Regions from separate parts of the Streptomyces sp. SAS_270 genome, predicted to be linked through region 1. Evidence: riboswitches for the same ligand, from Rfam matches in the RefSeq annotation. Region 1 holds a riboswitch; each other region holds the start of a gene.
The links. A riboswitch is a leader RNA that binds a small molecule or an ion and turns the genes downstream of it on or off. The one in region 1 is predicted to bind cyclic di-AMP.
Positions count from the first base shown of each region.

Region 2: linked by a shared signal. The riboswitch ahead of ACN6LB_RS20150 (M23 family metallopeptidase) and the one ahead of ACN6LB_RS23510 (NlpC/P60 family protein) in region 1 are both predicted to bind cyclic di-AMP.
Region 3: linked by a shared signal. The riboswitch ahead of ACN6LB_RS26920 (M23 family metallopeptidase) and the one ahead of ACN6LB_RS23510 (NlpC/P60 family protein) in region 1 are both predicted to bind cyclic di-AMP.
Region 4: linked by a shared signal. The riboswitch ahead of ACN6LB_RS16460 (transglycosylase family protein) and the one ahead of ACN6LB_RS23510 (NlpC/P60 family protein) in region 1 are both predicted to bind cyclic di-AMP.

Region 1 is NZ_JBMNDS010000036.1:46,583-49,783, forward strand. It holds gene pcrA (DNA helicase PcrA) at 1-981, opposite strand, end outside; cyclic di-AMP (ydaO/yuaA leader) riboswitch at 1,347-1,517, shown strand; gene ACN6LB_RS23510 (NlpC/P60 family protein) at 1,526-2,719, shown strand; gene ACN6LB_RS23515 (tellurite resistance/C4-dicarboxylate transporter family protein) at 2,842-3,201, shown strand, end outside.
Region 2 is NZ_JBMNDS010000028.1:9,651-12,851, forward strand. It holds gene ACN6LB_RS20145 (exo-rhamnogalacturonan lyase family protein) at 1-581, opposite strand, end outside; gene ACN6LB_RS20150 (M23 family metallopeptidase) at 778-1,698, opposite strand; cyclic di-AMP (ydaO/yuaA leader) riboswitch at 1,701-1,858, opposite strand; gene ACN6LB_RS20155 (alpha-galactosidase) at 2,161-3,201, opposite strand, start outside.
Region 3 is NZ_JBMNDS010000045.1:49,046-52,246, forward strand. It holds gene ACN6LB_RS26915 (M16 family metallopeptidase) at 1-973, shown strand, start outside; cyclic di-AMP (ydaO/yuaA leader) riboswitch at 1,220-1,380, shown strand; gene ACN6LB_RS26920 (M23 family metallopeptidase) at 1,393-2,157, shown strand; gene ACN6LB_RS26925 (GntR family transcriptional regulator) at 2,365-3,060, shown strand.
Region 4 is NZ_JBMNDS010000020.1:105,808-109,008, forward strand. It holds gene eno (phosphopyruvate hydratase) at 1-847, opposite strand, end outside; gene ACN6LB_RS16460 (transglycosylase family protein) at 1,157-1,861, opposite strand; cyclic di-AMP (ydaO/yuaA leader) riboswitch at 1,865-2,030, opposite strand; gene ACN6LB_RS16465 (transglycosylase family protein) at 2,260-3,201, opposite strand, start outside.

The sequences.
Region 1 (3,201 bases):
GGCGTCGCCCACGACGCACAGCTCGGCGGGGCCGAGGTCGTCCTCGCTCGGGGGTACGTCGACGGGGTGCGCGGAGGTGCCGACCAGCTCGCGCACGAGGGCGTACTGCGCGTGGTTGGTGTCCTGGTACTCGTCGACCATGACGTGGCGGAAGCGGCGGCGGTAGTGCTCGGCGACGTCCGGGAAGGCGCGGAGCAGGTTGACCGTCGTCATGATCAGGTCGTCGAAGTCCAGCGCGTTCGCCTCGCGCAGCCGCGACTGGTAGAGCACGTATGCCTGGGCGAGGGTCTTCTCGAAGCCGTCGGAGGCCTGGGCGGCGAAGTCCTCCTCGTCGATCAGCTCGTTCTTCAGGTTGGAGATCTTGGCGCTGAACGACTTCGGCGGGAAGCGCTTCGGGTCGAGGTCCAGGTCGCGGCAGACCAGGGCCATCAGACGCTTGCTGTCGGCGGCGTCGTAGATCGAGAACGACGACGTGAAGCCGAGCCGCTTCGACTCGCGGCGCAGGATGCGCACGCACGCGCTGTGGAAGGTCATGACCCACATCGCGTTGGCGCGCGGGCCGACCAGCTGCTCGACGCGCTCCTTCATCTCGCCCGCGGCCTTGTTGGTGAAGGTGATCGCGAGGATCTGCCCGGGGTGCACATGGCGCTCGGCCAGCAGATAGGCGATCCGGTGCGTGAGCACCCGGGTCTTGCCGGAGCCGGCGCCGGCCACGATGAGCAGGGGGGCGCCGGAGTGCACCACGGCCGCCCGCTGGTTCTCGTTCAGCCCGTCCAGGAGCGCGGCCGCCTCCACGGCGGGGCGCGGGGCTCCGTCGCGGTAGTAGGCGTCGCGGTCCGGGGGCACGTCGAAACGGCCGCCGAACAGGTCGTCCGGAAGCGGCTCGGCCGCCCCGTCCTCGGGCGGCGGCGGGGGCTCTTCCTCGTGAGCCCCTGAGGGCTTGAGGTCCGCCAGGAAGCTGTCGTCAAAGAGGCTGCTCATCGCTCTCCGAGTCTAGGCCGCCGCACTGACAACAGACCGCCGCCCCGGGATTTCCCTGTCCCGCGAGGGCCCCGGAAGCCGATGATCTTCCAGAACCGGCCACTCGGCACTCCTTCGCCGTCAGGAATCGTCCAGGACGATCAAGAGCCGTACGGTTACGGTCAGCCACCGGCCGGGCGGGAATGCCCCTTGAAGACCACTGCATGGGGTCACAAGTCACCACGGACGGTCACGGAAGCGGCGGTTGAGGCCAAGGTCACGAAAATGTATCGGGCATATCGAACATCAACCTTCACAGGGACCACACGAGTTGGCTAGCGTGCCGGGCAGACCGCTCGACCCTCTCCGGCGAACGTCGCCGGGCCGTGCGGCCTCCGCCGAATTCGGTGTGCCCACGCGGCAGCCGGAACCGGGGACCCACCGAACCTGGGGTGAATCGGTCCAACCGCCTTTCGGGGCAAGGACCGTAGGGCAAACCTTCCGGAGCACCCGCCCGAACCCGACAGCTAACCCGGTAGGCGGATGACGGAAGGAGTCGCCTCCCTTGGCGTCGCACAAAAAGCCGCGTCCTGCTGCAACGCGCGTAGCGGGCATGCGGACTCCCGCCCTGGCAACAGCGGCCCTCACCTCCGTGGCCCTGCTCTCCCAGACGGCGAACGCCGCACCCTCGGCCGAGCCCAGGCCGAGCCTCGAAGAAGTGCAGAAGAAGGTCGACGACCTCTACCACCAGGCGGAGACGGCGACCGAGAAGTACAACACCGCCAAGGAGAAGACCACCAAGCAGCGCAAGCAGGTCGACACCCTTCTCGACGACGTCGCCCAGCGCACCGACAAGCTCAACTCCGCGCGCGAGGAGCTGGGTTCGTTCGCCGCCGCGCAATACCGGACCGGCGCCGCCGCCCCCGGCACCGCGACCCTGCTGCTGGCCGACGACCCGCAGGACTACTTCGACCAGACCCAGCTGATGAGCCGGCTGACCAGCCGTCAGAAGACCGCCGTCGACGACTACGTCACCGAGCAGTCCGAGACGGCGAAGAAGCGCCAGGAGGCCTCCAAGAGCCTGGAGACGCTGACCGAGTCGCAGAAGTCGCTGAAGTCGTCGAAGGCCGACGTCCAGAAGAAGCTCTCCGAGGCGCGCGAGATGCTCTCGAAGCTGACCGCCGAGGAGAAGGCGCGGCTCGCGGCGATCGAGAAGAAGAAGGAAGCAGAGGCCCGGCGCAAGGCGGCGGAGCTGGCGGCCCAGCAGGCCGCCGAGGCGAAGCAGCGCCAGGAGGCGGAGGCAGCCGCTCAGCAGCAGTCCGGCTCCGGCACCTCGGACTCCTCGAGTTCGGGAAGCACGGGCACAGGCACCGGCACCTCCACCGGCGACTCCTCGTACGCCACGAAGGCCGCCAAGGCGCTCGCCTTCGCCCGCGCCCAGGTCGGCAAGCCGTATGTGTGGGGCGCCACCGGCCCCGACTCGTACGACTGCTCCGGGCTCACCCAGGCCGCCTGGAAGGCGGCCGGCGTCGACCTCCCGCGCACCACCTACGACCAGGTCAACGCGGGCACGACGGTCTCCCTCTCCAACGCACAACCCGGCGACCTGATCTTCTTCTACGACGACATCAGCCACGTCGGCCTCTACATAGGCAACGGCATGATGATCCACGCCCCGAAGCCGGGCTCGTACGTCCGCGAGGAGTCCGTCTACTACGCCGGCTCCTCGATCATCCACAGCGTGGTGCGACCGGCGTGAACGCACCGTAGGGAGGGGGTCCACGCGCGCGTGGACCCCCTTTTTCGTGCCGTATGCGTTTTTCGTCCTCCACGCGCGCGTGCAGCACGGCAAGCCGCGCGAAGATCCCTAGCATCGGGCGCATGTCAGGCATCTCCCAGCTCCGCGCGTGGTGGGCGGAGCGTCCGCCCGCCGCCGGGGCCGCCGTCATGGCCACCGGCATCGTCTCCGTCGGGCTGTCCCTGACCGGCTACGAGACCCTGTCCCGTATCGCCCTGGTCCTGGCGGTCATCGCATGGCTCGCGCTCGCCGCGGACTTCGGGGTGCGGCTCGTACGGGACCGGGCGCGCTGGGTGGCGGAGGCGTGCACGCCGGGCGCACTCACCGCCATCGCCGCGACCACCGTGCTCGGCACCCGGCTGTCCGCCCTCGGGTGGCTGGGTCTCGCCGAGGCGCTGCTCGCGCTGGCGGCCCTGCTCTGGCCGGGGCTGCTGATCGTGGTC
Region 2 (3,201 bases), on a different contig from region 1:
CGCCCGGTGAAGTCCTCGGTCGCGACGCCGTCACGGAGCGAGCCCTGGCGCAGGGCGACCAGCCGTCCGTCGCGGGCGATCTCCGCCGAGCCGCGCCGGACGCTGCGGACGACGGTGTCGGAGCCCTTTGCGCCGAACACGGCCGTGATGACACCGGTCGACACCTCGATACGGTCGCCGGTCCGCGTGACGGTGACCTTCCGGGCGGGGAGGGCGGGGGCGCCCGCGGCCAGCCGGTACGTGTCGGCCTTGGCGGCGCCGGGCGCGATCGCGTGGGCGGTCCACTTCACCGAGCCGTCGGGCCAGTGGCCGGTGACCCAGCTCTGCACGGGGACGTCGTCGCCGGAGGCGGTGCTGAGCCGGAACGTCCGGTCGGGCTGATGGGTGCCGCGGGCCCAGGGCACACCCCAGGTGGTCCCGGCGTGGGCGGCGGGCGCGGAGCCCTCCAGCCAGTGCAGTTCGGTGTCACCGCCCGCATCGTCGGCGGCGGAGGCGCTGCGGGACAGGGCCCAGGAGAACGGGGCGGTGGCGGCCGCGGTTGCGGCGCCCTTGATGACAGTGCGTCGCTGGACGCCGGGCACGGGGACCTCCGTAAGCATAGAAAGCGCTTGCGGAGATCACTGTGGCGTCACTGTCGCACGCCTGTCGATACCTCGTGCGGTCGTGCCACAAGACCGCAATGTGGCGATCATGAACCGCACATGGAGCCGCGCACACCGAAGGCCGGGCCCCGGGGATCGTGGGGTCCGGCCTTCGGAGGCGAGGAGCAGGCGGGCGTCAGCCGACGGCCACGCCGTGCGAGCGCAGATACGCCACGGGGTCCACGTCCGAGCCGTAGTTCGGCGTGGTGCGGATCTCGAAGTGCAGGTGCGGCCCGGTGACGTTGCCGGTCGCGCCCGAGAGGCCGAGCTGCTGGCCCTCGGTCACGGTCTGGCCCGCCGAGACGGAGAGCTGCGACATGTGGGCGTACTGGCTGTACTGGCCGTCGGCGTGCTGGATGACGACCTCGTTGCCGTATGCGCCGTCGTAGGCGGCCGAGACGACGGTGCCCGCGGCGATGGCCTTGATGGTGGTACCGGTCGGGACCACGAAGTCCACACCCGTGTGGTAGCCGCTGGACCACATGCTGCCGGCGACCTTGTAGCCGGTGCCGACGGTGGCGCCGGAGACGGGCAGGCCGTAGCCGGAGCTGCTGGCCGTGTCGGCGGACTGAGTCGTCTTGGACTCGGTCGTCGGCGCGGCCTTCGACTCGGTCGTCTGCGTGCTCTTGCCGGACGACTGGGTTGCCGCGGTCGCGGCCTTCTTGCCGATCGTCAGCTTCAGGCCCGGGTGGATCAGCGAGGGGTCGCTGCCGACAGCCGCGCGGTTGTCGGAGTAGAGCTTCTTCCAGCCGCCGGTGACGTTCTGGTCGTCGGCGATCTTCGAGAGGTAGTCACCGGCCCGCACCGCGTAGGTCCTCGTGCCCGACTTCTGGGCGGCGGCCGGAGCGGCGGTGATGGTCTTCTCCGAGACGTTCTGCGCGACGTTCTCGGCGGTCTTCTCGGGAACCGTCGAAACAGCGGCGGCGGGGGTGGCGGCGTGCGCACCCGTGGCCCCCATCAGCGGCAGCGCGAGCGCGGCGCCACCGGTTCCGGCGACTGCGATGGAGCGGGTGAAACGCTGGGACTTGGGACGGCGATGCTTACCCTTCGCGGGCATGGCGTTTTCCTCTCCGGCGCCTGCGAGGTGAGCTGTCGGGTGCGGACTGGAGATGCCCGGCCGCGCTCTCGCGCGGCTTTACCCCTAGCCGTTCCGGAGACCGGAACAGGCGTTCTACCTGTGGGTCCCCCGCTCCTGCCGTGACGGGTGAGTGTGCGGATTCCGGGCGGCGGCAGGATTGGGCGTCCGTCCGGATTGGTGGCGAACGTAAGCGAAACGAGCGCAGCGGGACAAGCATTGCGATTCCTGTGAACACCGCTTTCTTGATCCTTGTGGACAAACCCGGTGACGCTGCGTGGATAAGGATCTCCGGCATTCTTTGAATCCACTGAAAACAAAGGGAAATTACGTGAGCATGACCACGACTCACCGTTACCACTATGACGCTGCTCACGCCACGCAAGCCCAGGTAGCCCTATTCCAGGGCTAGTTGTAACGAAGGCTCTAATTCGGACAGAACAGTCACTTGCGACGCAGTCGAATAACCGTCGCATCAAGGTCACCGCGCAGCTTTGTGCGCAGCCCGTGATGAAGCAGCACCGCACCACGGTGCACTTCGCCGGTTTCGCGGCATTCGTACGCGTCTTCAGGGCCAAGTCCGCGCAGTCTCAGCGGGGCGACGGGCTCACCGTGACGCTGAGCCTGGAGCCAGGCGAGGACGACGACCTCGTCACCGTGGACGTACTGCACCGCGCTGAGCCCGCCCTCCGGGGGCCGCAACCGGTAGAGGTCCCCACGCTGCACGACGGGCCGGATCTCCTTGTAGAGCTCCACCCACTGCCGCGCCTCGTCGAGCTCCTCCTCGCTCCACTCGGTCAGATCGCCGCCGACACCCAGTACCCCGGCCATGGCGCTCACGAACCGGAAGCGCAGAGTGCTGACACGCCCGTTGAGCTGGGTGTTCGGGCTGTCCGTGACCCAGGCGGCCATGACCCGGGAGGGGTGGATCTGACTGAAGCCGTGCTGGATGGCGAGCCGGTCGAGCGGGTCGGTGTTGTCCGAGGTCCACACCTGGTCCGTGCGGGCCATGATGCCGAGGTCGATCCGGCCGCCGCCGCCCGAGCAGGACTCGAAGGCGACCCCGGGGTGGGCGGCCCGCAGCCGGTCCAGCAGGGCGTACAGGGCCTGCACGTGGTCGACCCACAGCCGCTGCGGGTAGGGGTCGCCGGGCCAGCCGGCATCCGTGAAGCAGCGGTTGAAGTCCCACTTCACGTAGTCGATCGGGGCGCTGGAGAGCATGCTGTGGAGCTGCTCCCACAGGTACTCCTGGACGTCCGGGCGCGCGAGGTTCAGTACGAGCTGATTGCGGTACTCAGTCCTGTTTCGTCCGGGCTGGAACTGCACCCAGTCAGGGTGCTGCCGGTAGAGCTCGCTGTCCGGATTGACCATCTCCGGCTCGACCCAGATCCCGAACTGCATGCCGAGCGCGTGCACGTAGTCGCCGAGCGGCTTGAGGCCGCCCGGGAAGCGGTCCGGGTTGGGCGTCCAGTCACCGAGCCCGGC
Region 3 (3,201 bases), on a different contig from region 1:
GATCGAGCGGCTGGTGCGCAACCGGCTCGACGAGATCCCGCACGAGACCGCCAACCCGGCCCGCCGCGCCGCCAGGGAACTCTCCAAGGAGCTGTTCCCGGCGACCGCACGCATGTCACGCCCGCGCCAGGGCACCGAGGAGACCGTCCAGAGCATCGACTCGGCGGCCGTACGCGCCTTCTACGAGAAGCACGTGCGCCCCGCCACGGCCACCGCCGTGGTCGTCGGCGACCTCACGGGCACGGACCTCGACGCGCTGCTCGCGGAAACCCTCGGCTCCTGGACCGGCTCGTCCGCCGAGCCGCGTCCCGTACCGCCGGTGACCGCCGACGACACGGGCCGCGTGATCATCGTGGACCGCCCGGGTGCCGTCCAGACGCAGCTGCTGATCGGACGCATCGGCGCCGACAGGCACGATCGCGTCTGGCCCGCCCAGGTACTCGGCACGTACTGCCTCGGTGGCACCCTCACCTCCCGACTGGACCGCGTCCTGCGGGAGGAAAAGGGATACACCTACGGTGTACGGGCGTTCGGTCAGGTGCTGCGCTCCGCAGCCGACGGCACGGGCGCCGCGATGCTGGCCATCAGCGGCTCCGTCGACACGCCCAACACCGGTCCCGCGCTCGACGACCTCTGGAAGGTGCTGCGCACCCTCGCGGCCGAAGGCCTGACGGATGCCGAGCGGGACGTCGCCGTGCAGAACCTGGTGGGCGTCGCGCCCCTCAAGTTCGAGACCGCGGCGGCGGTCGCGGGCACGCTCGCCGACCAGGTCGAGCAGTTCCTGCCGGACGACTTCCAGGCCACGCTGTACCAGCAGCTCGCCGCGACGGGCACCGTGGAGGCCACCGCGGCCGCCGTGAACGCCTTCCCGGTGGACCGCCTGGTGACCGTCCTGGTCGGGGACGCCGCGCAGATCAAGGAGCCCGTCAAGGCCCTCGGCATCGGCGAAGTGAGCGTCGTACCCGCGGAGTAGGGGCCGCATCCCGCAGTGTCGGAAGCGGGAGGGAACAGGGCATAACGGCGTGACCCTTTGGGGGCTCGGGCGGCGAAAGCGTCGCCCGAGCCCCCATTGTCAGTATTGATGGGGAGTTGATGGGGAGGTTGCCTGTCTGCCCTGTGGCATGCGCTACAAAAGGCGTGATCCGTTTGTCGATTGAAAGACGCCCCCTTTAGCGTCGGTCCGGCTGTTCGTCAGGCAGTGCGCCGCGTCCGCGGCACCGGACAGTCATCGCCGAGTCCCCGTACGGCGCGAGCCAGGGGAGCCGGGGACCCATACGTAGTCCCTGGGGTGAATCGGACGCCCTTCCCGAAGGGGGTCCGTAGGAGACCTTCCTGCTCCGAACCCGTCAGCTAACCCGGTAGGCGAGAAGGAAGGAAAGGACCAGCCACTTCATGGCGTTCACCCGCGCCACCGGGAAGCACCGTCGCCCGAGCCGTGTGAAGCGCACGACCACGCATGCCGTGGGCGTCGCCGCACTCACCACCACCGGTGTCATCGGCACCCTGGCCGCCCCTGCCTTCGCCGCGGAGACCTCCGTCGAGGACACGGGACTGACAAAGGCCATCACCATCGGCGACTCGCTCGCCGACCAGATCGACGCACAGGCCGCGGCCCAGCAGCACGCCGCCGACGAGGCGGCCGCGCTGAAGAAGGCCCAGGAGGCCGCGAAGAAGCGTGCCGCCGAGAAGGCCGAGGAGGAGCGCGTGGCCAAGGCCCGCGCCGCCCGGGCCGCCGAGCGCAAGCGCCTGAACACCTTCGTCCTGCCGATCAGCGGCTCGTACGTCTCGACCGGCTACAAGACCGGTGGCAGCCTGTGGTCCTCCGGCAGCCACACGGGCGTCGACTTCCACGCCGCGTCCGGCACGTCCGTCCACGCCGTCGGCTCCGGCACCGTCGTCGAGGCCGGCTGGGGCGGCGCCTACGGCAACAACGTGGTCATCAAGATGAACGACGGCACGTACACCCAGTACGGCCACCTGTCGTCCATCGGTGTCTCCGTGGGCCAGACGGTCACCCCGGGCGCACAGATAGGCCTCTCGGGTTCCACCGGCAACACCACCGGACCGCACCTCCACTTCGAGGCCCGCACGACCCCGGAGTACGGCTCGGACATCGACCCCGTCGCCTACCTCCGCTCGCACGGCGTGAACGTCTGACGACCCGCTTCACCGCTTCTCCGCACTTCGCACCGCTTCCGAAGCCCCGGCTCACCGAGCCGGGGCTTCGTCGCTTCGAACGGCCGTCTGTCCAAAAAATATCCATGGATTCCGGGCTCCCGTCGGAAATTCCCGCCGTCTGCAATAGAGTCACTGAACAAGCGTCAATGGATGGCGTTTCGCGGGGATTAAAGCGGAGGTCCGGTCATGCGTATTCCGGCGCACTCGGTATGCACGGCGATCCGTGACGACATCGTCGCGGGTGTCTACGAGCGAGGCGGCCGGCTCACCGAGGAACTCCTTGCGCGTCGCTACGGAGTCTCGCGTGTTCCCGTCCGCGAGGCCCTGCGCACCCTGGAGGCCGAGGGGTTCGTCGTCACCCGTCGGCATGCGGGCGCGTGCGTCGCGGAGCCCACCGAGCAGGAGGCCTCCGACCTGCTGGAGATGCGCATGCTCCTTGAGCCGCTCGGTGCCGCCCGGGCCGCGCAGCGGCGCACCGAGGCCCACCTCAAGGTGCTGCGAGGCCTGGTCAGGCTGGGCCAGGAGCGGGCAAGGAGGGGGCACAGCGAGGATCTGCGCTCCCTGGGGGGCTGGTTCCACGAGACGCTCGCGCAGGCCTCCGGAAGCCCCGCGCTGACCTCCACGCTGGCCCAGCTTCGGCACAAGATCGCCTGGATGTACGCGGTCGAGGCGCAGGCCTCCCCCGCGGACTCCTGGGCCGAGCACGGCGCCATCGTGGACGCCGTGGCGCGCGGCGACAGCGAGCGCGCCCGGACGATCACGGCGCTGCACACGGAACGCGCCACGGCCGTGCACCGGCTCCGCTTTCCCGGTGCGGGAGATCGCCCGGACCGTGTGAGGACTTCGCAACCTCCCGTAAACATGACCGGTCTGCGTCATTAACAGGAGCGCCGTATACAAAGAGGGATATTCGGCAGTGAGCTATTTCCGCTGCCCTTATTCCAGCGCGCCCGGAATTCCGTGCGCGCTATTTCCGCACTGCGGGATGTGCGCGCGGGATGGTGCCGGATATTCCGTCGTGCG
Region 4 (3,201 bases), on a different contig from region 1:
CGATGGAGACCAGCGGGTACGCGGAGACGAGCTCCTCGTAGTACTCGGTCATCTCGGCGGCCGAGCGGGACTTGCCCTCGAACTCGTACTTGCCGTCCTTGTAGAACTCGGACGCGGCGACGTCGAGCGCGAGCGCGATCTGCTCGCCCGGGATGTAACCGGCCTGCTTGATGGCCTCGACGATGAGGTCGAGCGCGGCGCGGTTGGACTCCAGGTTCGGGGCGAAGCCGCCCTCGTCGCCCAGGCCGGTCGACAGACCCTTGGTCTTCAGGACCTTCTTGAGGGTGTGGTAGACCTCGGCGCCCCAGCGCAGGGCCTCGGAGAAGGACTCCGCGCCGATCGGGGCGATCATGAACTCCTGGATGTCCACGTTCGAGTCGGCGTGCGACCCGCCGTTCAGGATGTTCATCATCGGAACGGGCAGCAGGTGCGCGTTCGGGCCGCCCAGGTAGCGGAAGAGGGGGAGGTCGCTGGCCTCGGAGGCGGCGTGGGCGACGGCGAGGGAGACGCCGAGGATGGCGTTGGCGCCGAGCGAGCCCTTGTTGTCGGTGGCGTCCAGGTCGAACATCGCCTGGTCGATCAGGCGCTGCTCGGTGGCGTCGTAGCCGACGAGCTCCGGGCCGATCTGCTCGATGACCGCGAGGACGGCCTTCTCGACACCCTTGCCCTGGTAGCGGTTCGGGTCACCGTCGCGGAGCTCGATGGCCTCGAAGGCGCCCGTGGAGGCGCCGGACGGGACGGCCGCACGGCCGGTGCTGCCGTCGTCGAGGCCGACCTCGACCTCGACGGTGGGGTTGCCTCGCGAGTCGAGGATTTCCCGGGCTACGACGACGTCGATGGACGGCACGAGCATCTCCTTCTGGGATGTGACGCGGGTACACAGGACTTCGGCAGTCCCGCGAGATGAGCCTAACCGGCCCAGGGCGATCGGCCAGCCGGTCGACCACTCCTTGAGCAGAACTCAGGGTAAACATTGTTCCAGAACGGAACAAAAAAGGAATGAAGAGGGCGAGGAGAGCCGCGAAGCGGGCCAAGAAAAAACCCCGCTCCGGTGCGTACGGGGGAACACGCACCGGAGCGGGGAGCCCGTGGGGACGGGGGGGTGCCCCTCACGTGGCCTCCACTATGAAGGCCACGTATGGGAGGAGGCTGTGGTTCAGCTGAGGTGAAGCTGCTGACCGGGGTAGATGAAGTCGGCGTCGTCGATGATGTCCTGGTTCAGCTTGAACAGCTTCTGCCAGCCACCCTTGACGTGCTTCTTCTCGGCGATCGAGCTGAGGCTGTCGCCCTTCTTCACCTTGTACTCGCCGTCACCCTTCTTGACCTTCTTGCCGGTCGGGGTCTGGACGGTCTTCTTGGCGGCGGGGCGCTCCTGCGAGCGGGAGGCGTGCTGCTCGCTCGTCGTGGTGCTCTGCTGCTGCGGCTGGGTGGTGCTCTGCGAGCTGGAGCCGGAGCCCGTGTCCGACGAGGTGGAACCGCCGCCGGTCGACGCACCCGACAGGCCCACGCCACAGCTCGGCCAGGCGCCCTTGCCCTGCGAGGCGAGAACCTTCTCGGCGACCGCTATCTGCTCGGACTTGGAGGCCTGGTCGGCGGAGGAGGCGTACGCGGTGCCGCCGTACGCGGCCCACGTGGACGAGGAGAACTGGAGGCCGCCGTAGTAACCGTTGCCGGTGTTGATCGACCAGTTGCCGCCGGACTCGCACGAGGCGACGGCGTCCCACTCGGAGGCGGTGGCGGCGGAGGCGGTGCCGGAGGCCATCAGCGGAGCGGCGATGGCGACGCCGGTGACACCGGCGAGCGTGGCGACACGGGTGGCCTTGGACGGGCGGCGGTGCTTGCCCTTGCTGGAAAACAGCATGAGAGATCCCCTCACCGACGCCTGCGAGGTGAGCTGTCGGGTTCGGGCCGGTTGAGTTGCCCGGCCGCGCACCAGTGGTGCGCGGCTTCACCCCAAGCCGGTCCGGCAACGATCACCGGGTCCGGCACTTACCTGGGTCCCCCGCTCCTGCCTACGGCGCTTGACGCGACGACTGTTCCCGTACGGCCGTTGGCAGGATTCGGCGTTGCGACCGTCGGTGCCCGCTGTGGCGAGCGGTCACGACCGTAGACATGCGATCGCCGGAATTTCAAAGACGATCAGGGCTACTGAGACTCATGTCTCACTCTCACCAAACCGGACATTCCATCTCGAATCATGACCTGAACTACCGCTGGATTTAGCCCGATTCGCCAGATGACGGCCAGTTGGTCGGCTACCTACCGGGCGGCTTCGGCACTGTCCAGCTCAAGCTTCTGACCGGGGAGGATGAGGTCCGGGTCGGTGCCGAGCGCCTGCTCGTTCGCGGAGTACAAACCGGACCATCCGCCCTTCAGGTCAAGGGAGTCGGCGATGGACCAGAGACTGTCCCCGGTGCGGACGACGTACGAGCCGTCCGTCGCGCCGCGTGCGGCGCCGGAGCCGCGTGAGGCGTGACGGCCGGAGGTGTCGTCACCGCGGCTGCCGGAGGCGCGGTCGGCCGCACCCTCGCCGGTGCTCCCCTCGGCCTCTTCGCCGGCACTGTCGCCGCGGTGGCGCCCGGAGCCGGATTCGGATGTCGCGGTCCCGGAGGAGCCGTCCGAAGAGTCGGCGTTCTGGCCGGACTTGTCCGACTCGTCGCTCTTTGTCGACCCTGTGGTCGCGCTGTCGGAATCCTGAGCGTCGCTGGAGTCACCGGAGTCACCGGAGTCGCCGTCGGACGTGTCGGCCTTGGTCGAGTTCCGGGTCTCGCCCGAGGGCGCGTCGGACGACGTGTCGGACGAGGAGTCGGAGAGGCCCGAGGAGTCGGTGCCGGAATCGGATGAACCAGACGAATCCGAAGTATCCGAGGAATCAGACGAACCCGATGAACTCGACGAGCCGGAGGAGCCGGCCGAGTCGCCCGCCACGCCCGTGTCGACGTCGATCGAGCCCGAGTTCTTGCTGAGCCCGGAGAGCGGGCCACAGGTGGGCCAGGCGACGAGCCCCTGGTCGTCGAGGACCTTCTCGGCCACGGCTATCTGCTGCGAACGGCTGGCCTGGTCGGCGGTCGGCGCGTAGGTGAGGCCGCCGTACTTCTGCCAGTTCTCCTGGGTCAGCTGGAGTCCGCCGTAGTACCCGTTGCCGTCGTTGGCGCTCCAGGACCCGCCGCTCTCGCATTCTGCGACCCGATCCCATGTGGT